Pigmentiphaga aceris: one gene and its partner. The protein of the gene in region 1 interacts with the protein of each later gene in a pairwise test. Links are inferred from orthologs where the notes say so. Each region holds a gene or a part of one and is shown on either strand. Other genes may lie near its edges.

Region 1 (5,272 bases):
CGTCACCGTGCCGCCCAGCTGCTGGTCACCCAGGCGCGCACCGAATTCCAGGCCACGGCTGGTTTCCGGTTTGAGCGCTGCGTTCGGAATCAGCGTGTACATGCGGGTGTTGGTGAACTGGCCGTTGACTTCAACCAGGCCCGGTGCGCGGAAGCCGTGGGCGTATTGCGCGAACAGGTGGGCGCGGTCGGACAAGGCCCAGTTGGCGGCAATCTTGGGCGACAGGCGCGAATCGCTTTGCGTGGCCGGACGCGAGCCTGAACCCGAGGCAATCTGCCCCGCAAGAATCGAATCGACTTCAGGCTTGATGCTGTAGCTGTCGTAACGCAGACCCGGGGTCAGCGTGAAGGCTCCGCCACCGAAGCTCAGTTCGTTGTCGGCAAACACGCCCCATTGCTTGTTGCGGGTCTTGGGTACGGTGCGCACGTTGATCGCCGCAATGTTGGGGAAGCCAGCCGCGAATTCGTCGGTCTCGGTTTCCCACCACTCGCCGCCGATCACCCAGTTCTGGCTGATGCTGCTGCCCGCAATGCGTTTGCTCAGCTGGCCCGAGAAGCCCTTGAGCGATTGCTCGTACTGACCGTCGCGCTCGTAACGCGGTGCGTTGGCGCGGACTTCGCGGCGGAACTGATCGCTTTCCAGCTTCTGGTGGTAGATGCGTGCCGAGGCGGCATCGAGGAAGCTGCCTGCGCCGGGCGCGCGGTAATCGTATTCCAGCGAGACGCGGCGGCGTTCCTGTTCGTCGCGCGCCGTGGAATTCAGCACACGGGCGGCAGCGGTGTTGCCAGCAGGCGCTTGCAGGCTCAACAGATCGGTGTCGATGTCGGTCTTGAAGTATTCCGCCGTCAGACCAAGCTTGTGACCGCCGTCGAAACGCTGCTGCAATTTGGCCATTATGCTGCGACGGGTAGTGTCTTGCGGGTCGCTTTGGGTACGACGGTTGTCGGGCGTGCTGATGCTGCCGCCGGTATCGAGCTCGTGCCCGCGACGTTCGCCCAGTTGAACCAGCCACAAGGTGTCTTCGGCAAAACGGCCGGCCAGCGCGGCTTGCACGCCCTTGCTGTTGTCGGCGCCGTCGTAATCACCCTTGACGCGGCCACCCAGGGTCTTGTTGCCGGTGAGCAGATCGGACGGGTCGAGCGTGCGCAAGCCCACGATGCCGGCCAATGCCGACGAGCCATACAGTGTCGAGCCCGGACCACGCACGATGTCTACGCTGGACAATGAGCCGAAGTCGACCAGGTCTTGGCCGACGCGGCTGTCACGCCCTTGGAATTCAAAGGTGTCCGGCAGGCGGATGCCGTCAATCAAGGTCAGCACCCGGTTGCCTTGCAGGCCACGGATGTTGATGTCGGTGTAGCCATACCGGCCACTGCGGCTGATGTCCACGCCCGGCACTTGCTTGCCCAGATCCTGGTAGTCGTCGACGAAGTTCTCATCGAGCGTCGCACGATCGGTGGTCGTTACCGAAGGCGGAAGGTCTTCGATCTGCTTTTCGGTACGGGTGGCCGTCACCGTTACGGTCTGCAGTTCAGCTGCGGCAAGCTGCACTTGCGCGCCGGCCGTTGCGAAGGGCAGGGCGGTCAGCAGGCAGACGAGCGGCCGCATGGGCCAGGGAAGCAGGGAACGGGTTGGGGCAAGCTTGGTGGTCATGGCGCCTGGTATCGAAAAGTCGATAGGCCGCGATGCCTGCATGGCGATGCAGGTCATGCGGAGTACAGGACTCCGCGTGGGCGAATTGACGGATCGAGCGAGACATTGAGGACGCCTGGTTTCATGCGGTGTCAGGGGATGGTGATGCGAGAAAAGCAAGGTGCGTCACGGTGAGTAACAGTATTAGAAACGCAAATCGTTTGCATTCGCAACATAAATTTGTCGTATCCCGGTCGCATTAGTGTGCTGATAACGCCTGTCTTGCCTCGTGGAAACCCACTGACGAGCTACGATAGCGGTGTCATTTCGCAAGAAGGTTAGTCATGTGCCAGCTGCTCGGCATGAATTGCAATACGCCGACCGATATCGTTTTCAGCTTCACCGGGTTTGCCTGCCGTGCCGGGCGCACGGGTGAGCATGTGGACGGGTGGGGCGTGGCTTTTTTTGAAGGTCATGGGGTACGGCATTTTGTCGATCACCAGGCTGCGCTGGTGTCACCGGTTGCAGAGCTGATCCGCCGTTATCCGATCAAGTCGCAGAACGTCGTTGCCCACATCCGCAAGGCAACCGTGGGCAAGGTGTCGCTTGAAAATTGCCACCCATTTGTGCGCGAGTTGTGGGGACGATACTGGGTGTTCGCCCACAATGGCGACCTGAAGAATTATTCGCCGCTGCTGACCGGCCCGTATCTGCCGGTGGGAACGACCGACAGTGAACTGGCGTTCTGCTGGATGCTGCAGTCCTTGCGCGAACGGTTTCCGACGCGCCCGGCACAGGCTCAGTTGAACGAAGCCGTGCGTGAACTCAGCGCGGAAATCAGCACCCACGGCACGTTCAATTACATGCTGTCAGACGGCACGGCGCTGTTCGCACACTGTTCGACCAATCTGTATTACCTGGTTCGCCAATACCCGTTCACGCTGGCCAAGCTGTGTGACGAGGACATGAGCGTGGACTTCGCGTCGGTGACCACGCCCAGCGACCGGATCGCCATGATCGTGACCGAGCCGTTGACCAACAACGAGGTCTGGACGCGGTTCCAGCCGGGCGAGCTGAAGGTCTTCATCGATGGCTTGCCGGTGGCAAGCAGCATCCACGAGTTTCAATTGGCGGTGTGACAAGCGGGCGGAGGCGTGATTGAAACGCGCCCCAGCTTGGTTCTGTTTATCGTTTGCCCGGCGCTGACCGCTTGGCAAACGACCGTCTTAATGCTGATGTCTTGGTGCTGATGCCTTAGTGCTGATGCGCGCCCGCGCGTCGCAGCAAGGTCTTGCAGCGGTCCGACAAGTGGACCACACGCAGATGCTTGCCGGCCTTCTCGTAGCGTTCCCGCAGCGTCATCAGCGCGGCAATCGCTGAATAATCGACAAAGCTCAGGTGACGGCAATCCAGTGTGACGTGCTTGGGGTCACCGGCAGCATCGAACAGGTTCAGGAACTGGGTGGTGGACGCAAAGAACAGCGTGCCATGCGCCAGGTATTGCTTGCCGCCTTCCGCATCCAGCTGGCTGTCCGCGTACAGGTTGCGCGCGTGCTGCCACGCAAAATTCAAGGCGGCGATGATGACGCCGCAAAATACCGCCGCAGCCAAATCAGTCAGCACCGTGATGATGGTGACCGCGATGATCACCAGCACATCATTGCGCGGCACCTTGTTCAGCACCCGCAGCGATCCCCACGCGAAGGTTTGCTGCGCCACCACGAACATCACGCCAACCAGTGCGGCCAGCGGAATGCGTTCGATCAGCGGCGACAGGAACAGCACGAAAAGCAGAATCATCGTGCCACTGACGACGCCAGACAACCTGCCGCGCCCGCCTGAACTCAGGTTGATCATGGTCTGGCCGATCATCGCGCAGCCGCCCATGCCACCCAGCAATCCAGACGCCACGTTGGCCGCGCCCAGCGCCATGCATTCTCGGTCCGGGTGACCTCGGCTCTCAGTGATTTCGTCGGTCAGGTTCAGCGTCAGCAGGGTTTCCAGCAAACCGACCATGGCCATCAGGAACGCGTAGGGGCCGATGATGGTCAGGGTTTCCAGCGTCCAGGGAATGTCCGGCATCAACAGCTTCGGCAGGCCGCCTGCGATCTGCGCCATGTCCCCCAGCGTGCGGGTGGGAAGATCCAGGCCGTAGGTAAGCAAACCCACGCCCAGAATCGCCACCAGGGCAGGGGGCACGGCACGCGTCACGCGCGGCAGCACATACACCACAAACATGGTCAACGCGACCAGACCGATCATCACCAGCAAGGGCGTGCCGGACAGCCAGGCGTCGCCTTGCTTGAAGTGCTCAAACTGCGCCATGGCAATAACGATCGCCAAGCCGTTGACGAAGCCCAGCATGACCGGATGCGGCACCATGCGCACTAGTTTGCCCAGCCGCAGCGCCCCAAACAGCAGCATGATCAAGCCGCCTAGCACCACGGTTGCGAGCAGGTATTGCACGCCGTGCTGGACCACCAACGCAACAATCACCACCGCCATGGAACCGGCCGCGCCAGAGATCATGCCGGGGCGGCCACCGAAGAGCGCGGTGATCGTACAGATCACAAACGCCCCATACAGGCCCATCAGCGGGTTCAGTTGAGCGACCAGCGCAAAGGCAATGCACTCGGGAACCAGGGCAAAAGCGGTCGTCAGGCCGGCTAGAACGTCGGCGCGCAGGTTGGCGGATTTCATGGAATGGTGTGAAGCTGGCCGCATGGCGCGGCGAGATGGGGACGGCAAAAGGGGTAGGACAAATGAAATGCGGTAAAGCAGTGCCGTCAGACGCTCAGGTCCGGCGTGAAGCAGGAACTGAGGCTGGGGCCGCAGTGTACCGTGAAGGGAATGTGCACCCCGTCACACCATCGTAGTTAGCCCAATTGTGCCTTTGCAATATTTGTACCATCATCGCGTCGCGCCCTCTCTCCGGCAGGCGGGGATGATTGCGCTGCGTGGCGGTATGGCCTGCGCTATTGGTGGAGGGCCGTGGGGGCCTTCACCAACAGTGCACACATGCAGCACCTGCCTGCCAAGCTATAAAACCAGTACTGGAGAAATCCGAATGATGCAAAAACGTGCTTTCCTTGCTGTATCCGCCCTGGCGGCTGTGGCTGGCCTGACGCCGCTGGCTGCTGTAGCCCAATCGGCCAGCAACTACCCGAATCGCCCGATCAAGCTGGTTGTGCCCTTCGCTGCTGGCGGTACCACTGACGTAGTAGCACGCTTGGTTGCCGACCCGCTGTCCAAGGAACTGGGTCAAACGGTTATCGTCGAAAACCGTGGCGGTGGCGGTGGTGTGATCGGTGCCGGTGAAACCGCGCGTTCTGACCCGGACGGTTATTCGCTGGGTATCGCCACGGTGTCCAGCATGGCCACCAACCCGGCCATCAATCCCAAGACGCCGTACAACCCGCTGACCGATTTCACGCCGATCATCAACCTGGCAGCGACGCCGAACGTGATCGCGGTTACCAAGAGCTTCCCCGGCCAGGACTTCAAGAGCTTGGTTGCCGAGCTGAAGAAGTCGCCCGAGAAGTACTCGTACTCGTCGTCGGGCACGGGTGGCATTCAGCACATGCAGATGGAAATGTTCAAGGCCACCGCAGGTGTGCAGATGGTGCACGTACCTTATCGC
Region 2 (5,231 bases), 230 kb from region 1 along the record:
GCGTAAGGGGGACTTGCTCTGTGAAGGCCACCGGGCGGGCAGCCTGCGGGCCGGACAACACATGCACCAGGCGATTCAGGAAGCCCGACTGGTAATCACGATGCGCATCCAGTCCTTGCCCAATTTCGACCGTATCCTGCGTCTCGAAGTGACTACGGCTCAGGTCGTCGGTGCCAGCAAAAGGCACGAAGGCTAGCTGTCCCGACTGGTACATGGGCAGCATGGACTTGAGCAAAGCAGGGTGCAGACCCCAGTTCGCATCCAGCGCAAGGGCGCTGGCTGGGCCTGTACCTGGGCGGGCAATCGCCAGATTTGGGCGAGACTCGTAGTAGAAGTCGCTGCTGATCGGCACCAGCAGATTGGTGGCGTCGTAGGCCCCGCGCAGGAACACCACCAGCAGCTTGGCACCCGCCTGGGGCGCGGCGTACAGACGGCCGCCAAGGGTCATCAGCGGCGTGGCGGCGAGTGCGGCCAGCAAATCGCGTCGTTTCATGTCGGGCTCCTTATCGTTCCTCGATGCATCATCGCGCCATGAATTCCGGAGACGAGAGCAAAAAGGTATTCCATTCCTGTGCATTCTTGGCCTGGGCAAGCGCATCGCGGGTTGCCGGACTCAGGCTCGGAGCGATGTGCTGCGTGAACCACGGCCCGGACAAGATCGGTGCCGCAGGCGGGGCAGCACCGAACAGACCACGGTCACTTGTTCCAATCGCGCGCGCAATCTCGAAGCGCGTGGCCAATTGCCCGGAACCGTTCCAAGCGCTGGCCAACATAGGGTAACCATCTGGGGCTACATGCCCGTAACGAGCTTGGCCCAGACGACGAATCCAGCCCTGCATGGGAGCCGTGTCTTCCAAAGGTCTATCACCATAGGCCAGGCGCACCGCAGACACGACATAGTGCACGGGGTCTTTGAAACCCTGGCCCAGCGATGCGCTGAATTCCGGCGCATCGAACAGTACCTTCAAAGTCTTGGCGATATCGCCATCGGTATGCAGGAAAGCTTGCGCGACTCGATCAACCAAGGCGGGCGGCGGGTCATCGGACACAAAGAACGTCACCAGCTTGCGCGCAATGAACCGCGCAGTGGAAGGATGACGGGCCAGGCGGTCCAGCGCTTCATCGACTTCGGCCAACCCCTTCGCGTGCAGAGGCGCACCCAGCAGCGTCTTGGGCGTGGCGTCGTGCCGCGCCGGGTTGAATTCAAACAAGCCGGTGCGAACGTACTGCGCCTGCAAGGCCGGGCGGATTTTGGCGTCGTCTTCCGGCACCCGCACGCCTACTCCAGTCAGCACCTGGGCAAGCATCTGCACGTCTGCCTGCTGATAACCGCCATCGACGCCCAGGGTATGCAGTTCCATCAGCTCACGGGCGTAGTTTTCGTTGATCTTGCCCACGGCATTCTGGTCATTGTCCAGATAGCGCAACATGGCCGGATGCCGCACGACCGCCCCAAGCAAGTCGCGGAAACGCCCCAGCGCATAGGGCCGGATCGCCTGTTCCTCGTAGTCGCCCACCAGCGCACGGATATCGCGCTTGCCCCTGAACACGCCGAAGTGGTTCACCCAGAACCAGCTCATCTGTTCCTGTAGCTGCGCAGGCGAATAGACGGCCCGCAGCAGCGCGCGTGACTCGGCTTGGCGGGCCAGTTCATTCAAGTCTTGCTGGTAGACCTGTCGCGCGGCTTGTTTGGCGGCGTCGTCGGTCAGCGCGTTGGCAGCCTGGTTGGCCGCGCTTAGTGTTCGAAGCAGTGATGGCGTGGGCTCGCGCGAGATCGGCATCGCGTCGATCTGTGCCTGAACCGATGCGGGCAATGCGGTGTCGGTGGGATGAAGCTGTTCATTCAACCAAGCGGTGCGGCCCATGCGGGTTGCCGATGCCAGTGTGGACGGGTTTGCGCCCCAGCTGATGCGGTCCACCCATGCATAGGCACCTTGCGGGCTGAAGTCAGCGCGGCCAGCGGGTGGGGTGGAGCATGCAGCCAGCAGCGCCGCCGTGGCCAACACAGCAGACACGATCCCGCCAAGCCTGCGCGGTGATGCCGGCACGGGCGACAAGACAAAGGATCGGGGCATGCCGGGTCTCCGGTGGATGAGCCAGCCGCCACCTTATTCCTCAAAGCTGACGGAAATCTGCACGGCGTGATGGCAGATGTAAGTGACTGGGGCTGGCCGCCAGTTGGACAGACCAACGCGGCGCTCGATCCATGCGCTTATCTTGATAGTTACATTTGGCAACACTTGATTGGAGGTTTTTTGATTCAGACGAAGACGGCACGTTGATACGGGGCAATCGTCTTCGTGATGGGTTTACGCGGCTACGGCCATCAAGTAACGCGAAATATCGGATTTCAGGGCTGGTTGCGGCGGCGTTGCGAGGGTCTTTAGGATGCGTGGCGTCGTGGCTGCGGTCACTTCTGTGCCGCTATGCCAACCCTGTTTGCTGTCGATACGACCACCCGTCCAATCAGCAGCAGCTTCTTGAACTCTTGCCCCCAGGTCATCCATGTCCACTTCCACCGCCCAGGCACACCCAGACCTTGATTGCACCAAGGCAGACACTGGACTGACCGCCCAGGTTTCCTGGCGTGTGGCCGACGCGCTGGCCTTGTTTGCGTTGCCCTTGATGCAGTTGCTGGATCGAGCGCGTGAAGTGCATCGCCAGCACCACCCAGACGGCACGATCCAGCTGTCCAGTCTGCTGTCGATCAAGACCGGTGGCTGTCCGGAAGACTGCGGATACTGTCCGCAAGCAGCCTGGCACGATACGGGCCTGGACGCCGACAAGCTGATGCCCTTGGATGAAGTGCTGACGGCAGCGCGTGAGGCTCAGTCGCAAGGTGCCCATCGCTTCTGCATGGGGGCGGCGTGGCGCAATCCGAAAGATCATCAGATCGAGTTGGTTGCCGAGATGGTGCGAGAAGTCCGCGCGCTGGGCCTGGAAACCTGCGTGACACTGGGCATGTTGAAGGCCACGCAGGCACAAGCGCTGCAAGCAGCCGGGCTGGATTACTACAACCACAACCTGGACACCTCGCCGGCTTTCTACGGCAACATCGTCAAGACCCGCAGCTACCAAGACCGGCTGGATACGCTGGGTCATGTGCGCGATGCCGGTATCAAGGTGTGTTGCGGCGGCATTGTCGGCATGGGCGAATCGCGGCGAGACCGGGCGGCCTTGCTGGTGCAGTTGGCAAACCTGTCGCCGTACCCGGAATCCGTGCCCATCAACAACCTGGTTCCTGTTGCCGGAACGCCCCTGGCAGACGCCGAACCCATCGACCCGTTCGAGTTCGTGCGCACGATTGCCGTGGCCCGCATCACCATGCCGCGCGCCGTGGTGCGCTTGTCCGCGGGACGCGAAAGCATGGACGACAGCCTGCAAGCCCTGTGTTTCCTGGCGGGGGCCAATTCGATTTTCTACGGTGAAAAGCTGCTGACCACGGGCAACCCGCGCTTGCAGGCCGACCGGGCGTTGATGTCGCGGCTGGGCCTGACGGTGGCGGCATCTGCCGAGGCTGGCATCGACGCGCAGACATGCAACCGACGCGGTGCCGCGACATGACCTACTTGATATTGAGCATGTTGTGCAGCGTGGGCGTGTCCGTGCTGCTGAAACTCGCCGCCCAGTTTGGCGTGGATACGCGCCAGGCCATCGCCGTGAACTACGGCGTGGCGGCCACCATGACGGCGCTGCTGCTGAAACCGCAATTGGCAAGCTTGGCGCAACCCAGGGGAGGCGCGGCGTTCAGCAGTTGGGCGCTGATTCTTGCGCTGGGCGTGCTGCTGCCGTCTGTATTTCTGGCCATGGCCGCTGCTGTGCGCCATGCCGGCATCGTGCGCAGCGACGCCGCACAACGCCTGTCGCTGTTCATTCCCGTCATCGCCGCGTTCACGGTGTTTGGGGAGTCAGTAGAAACCGGCAAGTTGATGGGTCTGGCGTTGGCGCTGGCTGCCATGACTTGCCTGGTCGGCCGCTACCGTCCCGGCATGAAAGGCGACACATCGGACGCGGGCAGCGAAGGGGCCTGGCGTTGGTTGCTGGTGATCTGGCTGGGCTACGGCAGCATCGACATCATGTTCAAACAGGTAGCCAAGGCAGGCACCGCGTTTGCCCCGGCCTTGCTTGCAAGCTTTGTGTTGGCAGGGATCGTGATGCTGATCTGGCTGACCTGGCACCGCGTGCGCTGGGATCGCCGCAACGTGGCGGGCGGCGTGCTGCTGGGCCTGCTGAATTTTGCCAACATTCTGTTCTATATCCGCGCGCATCAGCACTTTGCCAATAATCCGACGCTGGTTTTTGCGACCATGAATATTGGGGTGGTGGCGCTGGGCACGGTGGTGGGTGCGCTGGCGTTTCGCGAGCGTCTGAGCGCCCGGCATGGTTTGGGGATTGCATTGACGCTGCTGGCAATCGTGGTGATGTTGCCAAAATGAAAGCGTGGCATGCGTTCAATGCAGAAAGCGGGTAGGGCGCTGTGGATCTGGCGGCTGCCGGCTAAGCTTGTGGATGTGGTCCCACCTGGAAAGTCAGCGCAGCGATATCGGCATGCGTGGGCCGGGTGACTCGGGGACAGATTGAGTCAGCTGCATCCCGCGTTCCAGCATTAAGCAGGACCGTGTCTTGACTTGCTTCCGGCCACTGTTTCCTTTGCTGCACTCATCTGCAAAACGTCCATCAAACGTAAAGGCTTCACCATGCGGTTTGCTGTCTTCTTTCTTTCGTTGACTGCGGCGATGAGCTTGTCATCGCAGGCAATTGCCACGGAAATGAATACCCCGACCGAGCGGCTGGAGCTTGCCAGGTCAGTGATTTCTCCCAACCCGGTACCGATAGATAAGCAGATTCCGACGATTGAGGTTGTCCGGACTGAGTTTGGTCTGTTTTTCCCGCCTGGGTCTACGAAGAAGAAGTTTGTATCTGCCCGGACGGTGCCGTTGGTGGAAAATCAGATGTACGGTTGGCGGGTGTATTTGAAGCCGGGCGTTGGGAAGGTGCGTTGGCGTGAGGAATTTGTTTTGCCTGTCGCGCCGTCGACCTGGGGTGGGTCGCTTCCCGGGGTGACGCAGGATGTGTCGTCTGACGGCAGAACGTCGATCAAGGAGGGTACGGTGTCGGGTCAGCAGGGGGTGATCTGGAATGTTTGGTCTGTGGCTCCGGGAGATCCGACGGGGAAGTATGTGATTCGCGTGTTTGTCGAAGATAAGTTGGTGAAGACGTTTGAGTTCAAT

Evidence for each region. The genes of interacting proteins can lie anywhere in the genome.
Region 2: the proteins of FXN63_RS14315 (region 1) and bioB interact in binary tests that used the Escherichia coli proteins (3 or more experiments, as listed by UniProt). The link is inferred for Pigmentiphaga aceris from one-to-one orthologs.

The regions. Positions count from the first base shown.
Region 1 is NZ_CP043046.1:3,298,072-3,303,343, reverse strand. The notes cover bases 924-3,873. They hold FXN63_RS14315 (class II glutamine amidotransferase), read left to right. Parts: upstream 924-1,976; coding sequence 1,977-2,771; downstream 2,772-3,873. Other genes in these bases: FXN63_RS14310 (SulP family inorganic anion transporter), read right to left, coding at 2,887-3,873; FXN63_RS14320 (TonB-dependent hemoglobin/transferrin/lactoferrin family receptor), read right to left, coding at 924-1,653. Outside these bases: more of FXN63_RS14320, read right to left, coding at 1-923; more of FXN63_RS14310, read right to left, coding at 3,874-4,332; FXN63_RS14305 (tripartite tricarboxylate transporter substrate binding protein BugE), read left to right, coding at 4,703-5,272.
Region 2 is NZ_CP043046.1:3,064,401-3,069,631, forward strand. Bases 1,626-4,534 are described here. They hold bioB (biotin synthase BioB), read left to right. Parts: upstream 1,626-2,505; coding sequence 2,506-3,564; downstream 3,565-4,534. Other genes in these bases: FXN63_RS13330 (DUF1800 domain-containing protein), read right to left, coding at 1,626-2,075; FXN63_RS13340 (EamA/RhaT family transporter), read left to right, coding at 3,561-4,436. In the rest of the region: FXN63_RS13325 (DUF1501 domain-containing protein), read right to left, coding at 1-493; more of FXN63_RS13330, read right to left, coding at 522-1,625; FXN63_RS13345 (hypothetical protein), read left to right, coding at 4,629-5,231. UniProt on the Escherichia coli protein: Catalyzes the conversion of dethiobiotin (DTB) to biotin by the insertion of a sulfur atom into dethiobiotin via a radical-based mechanism.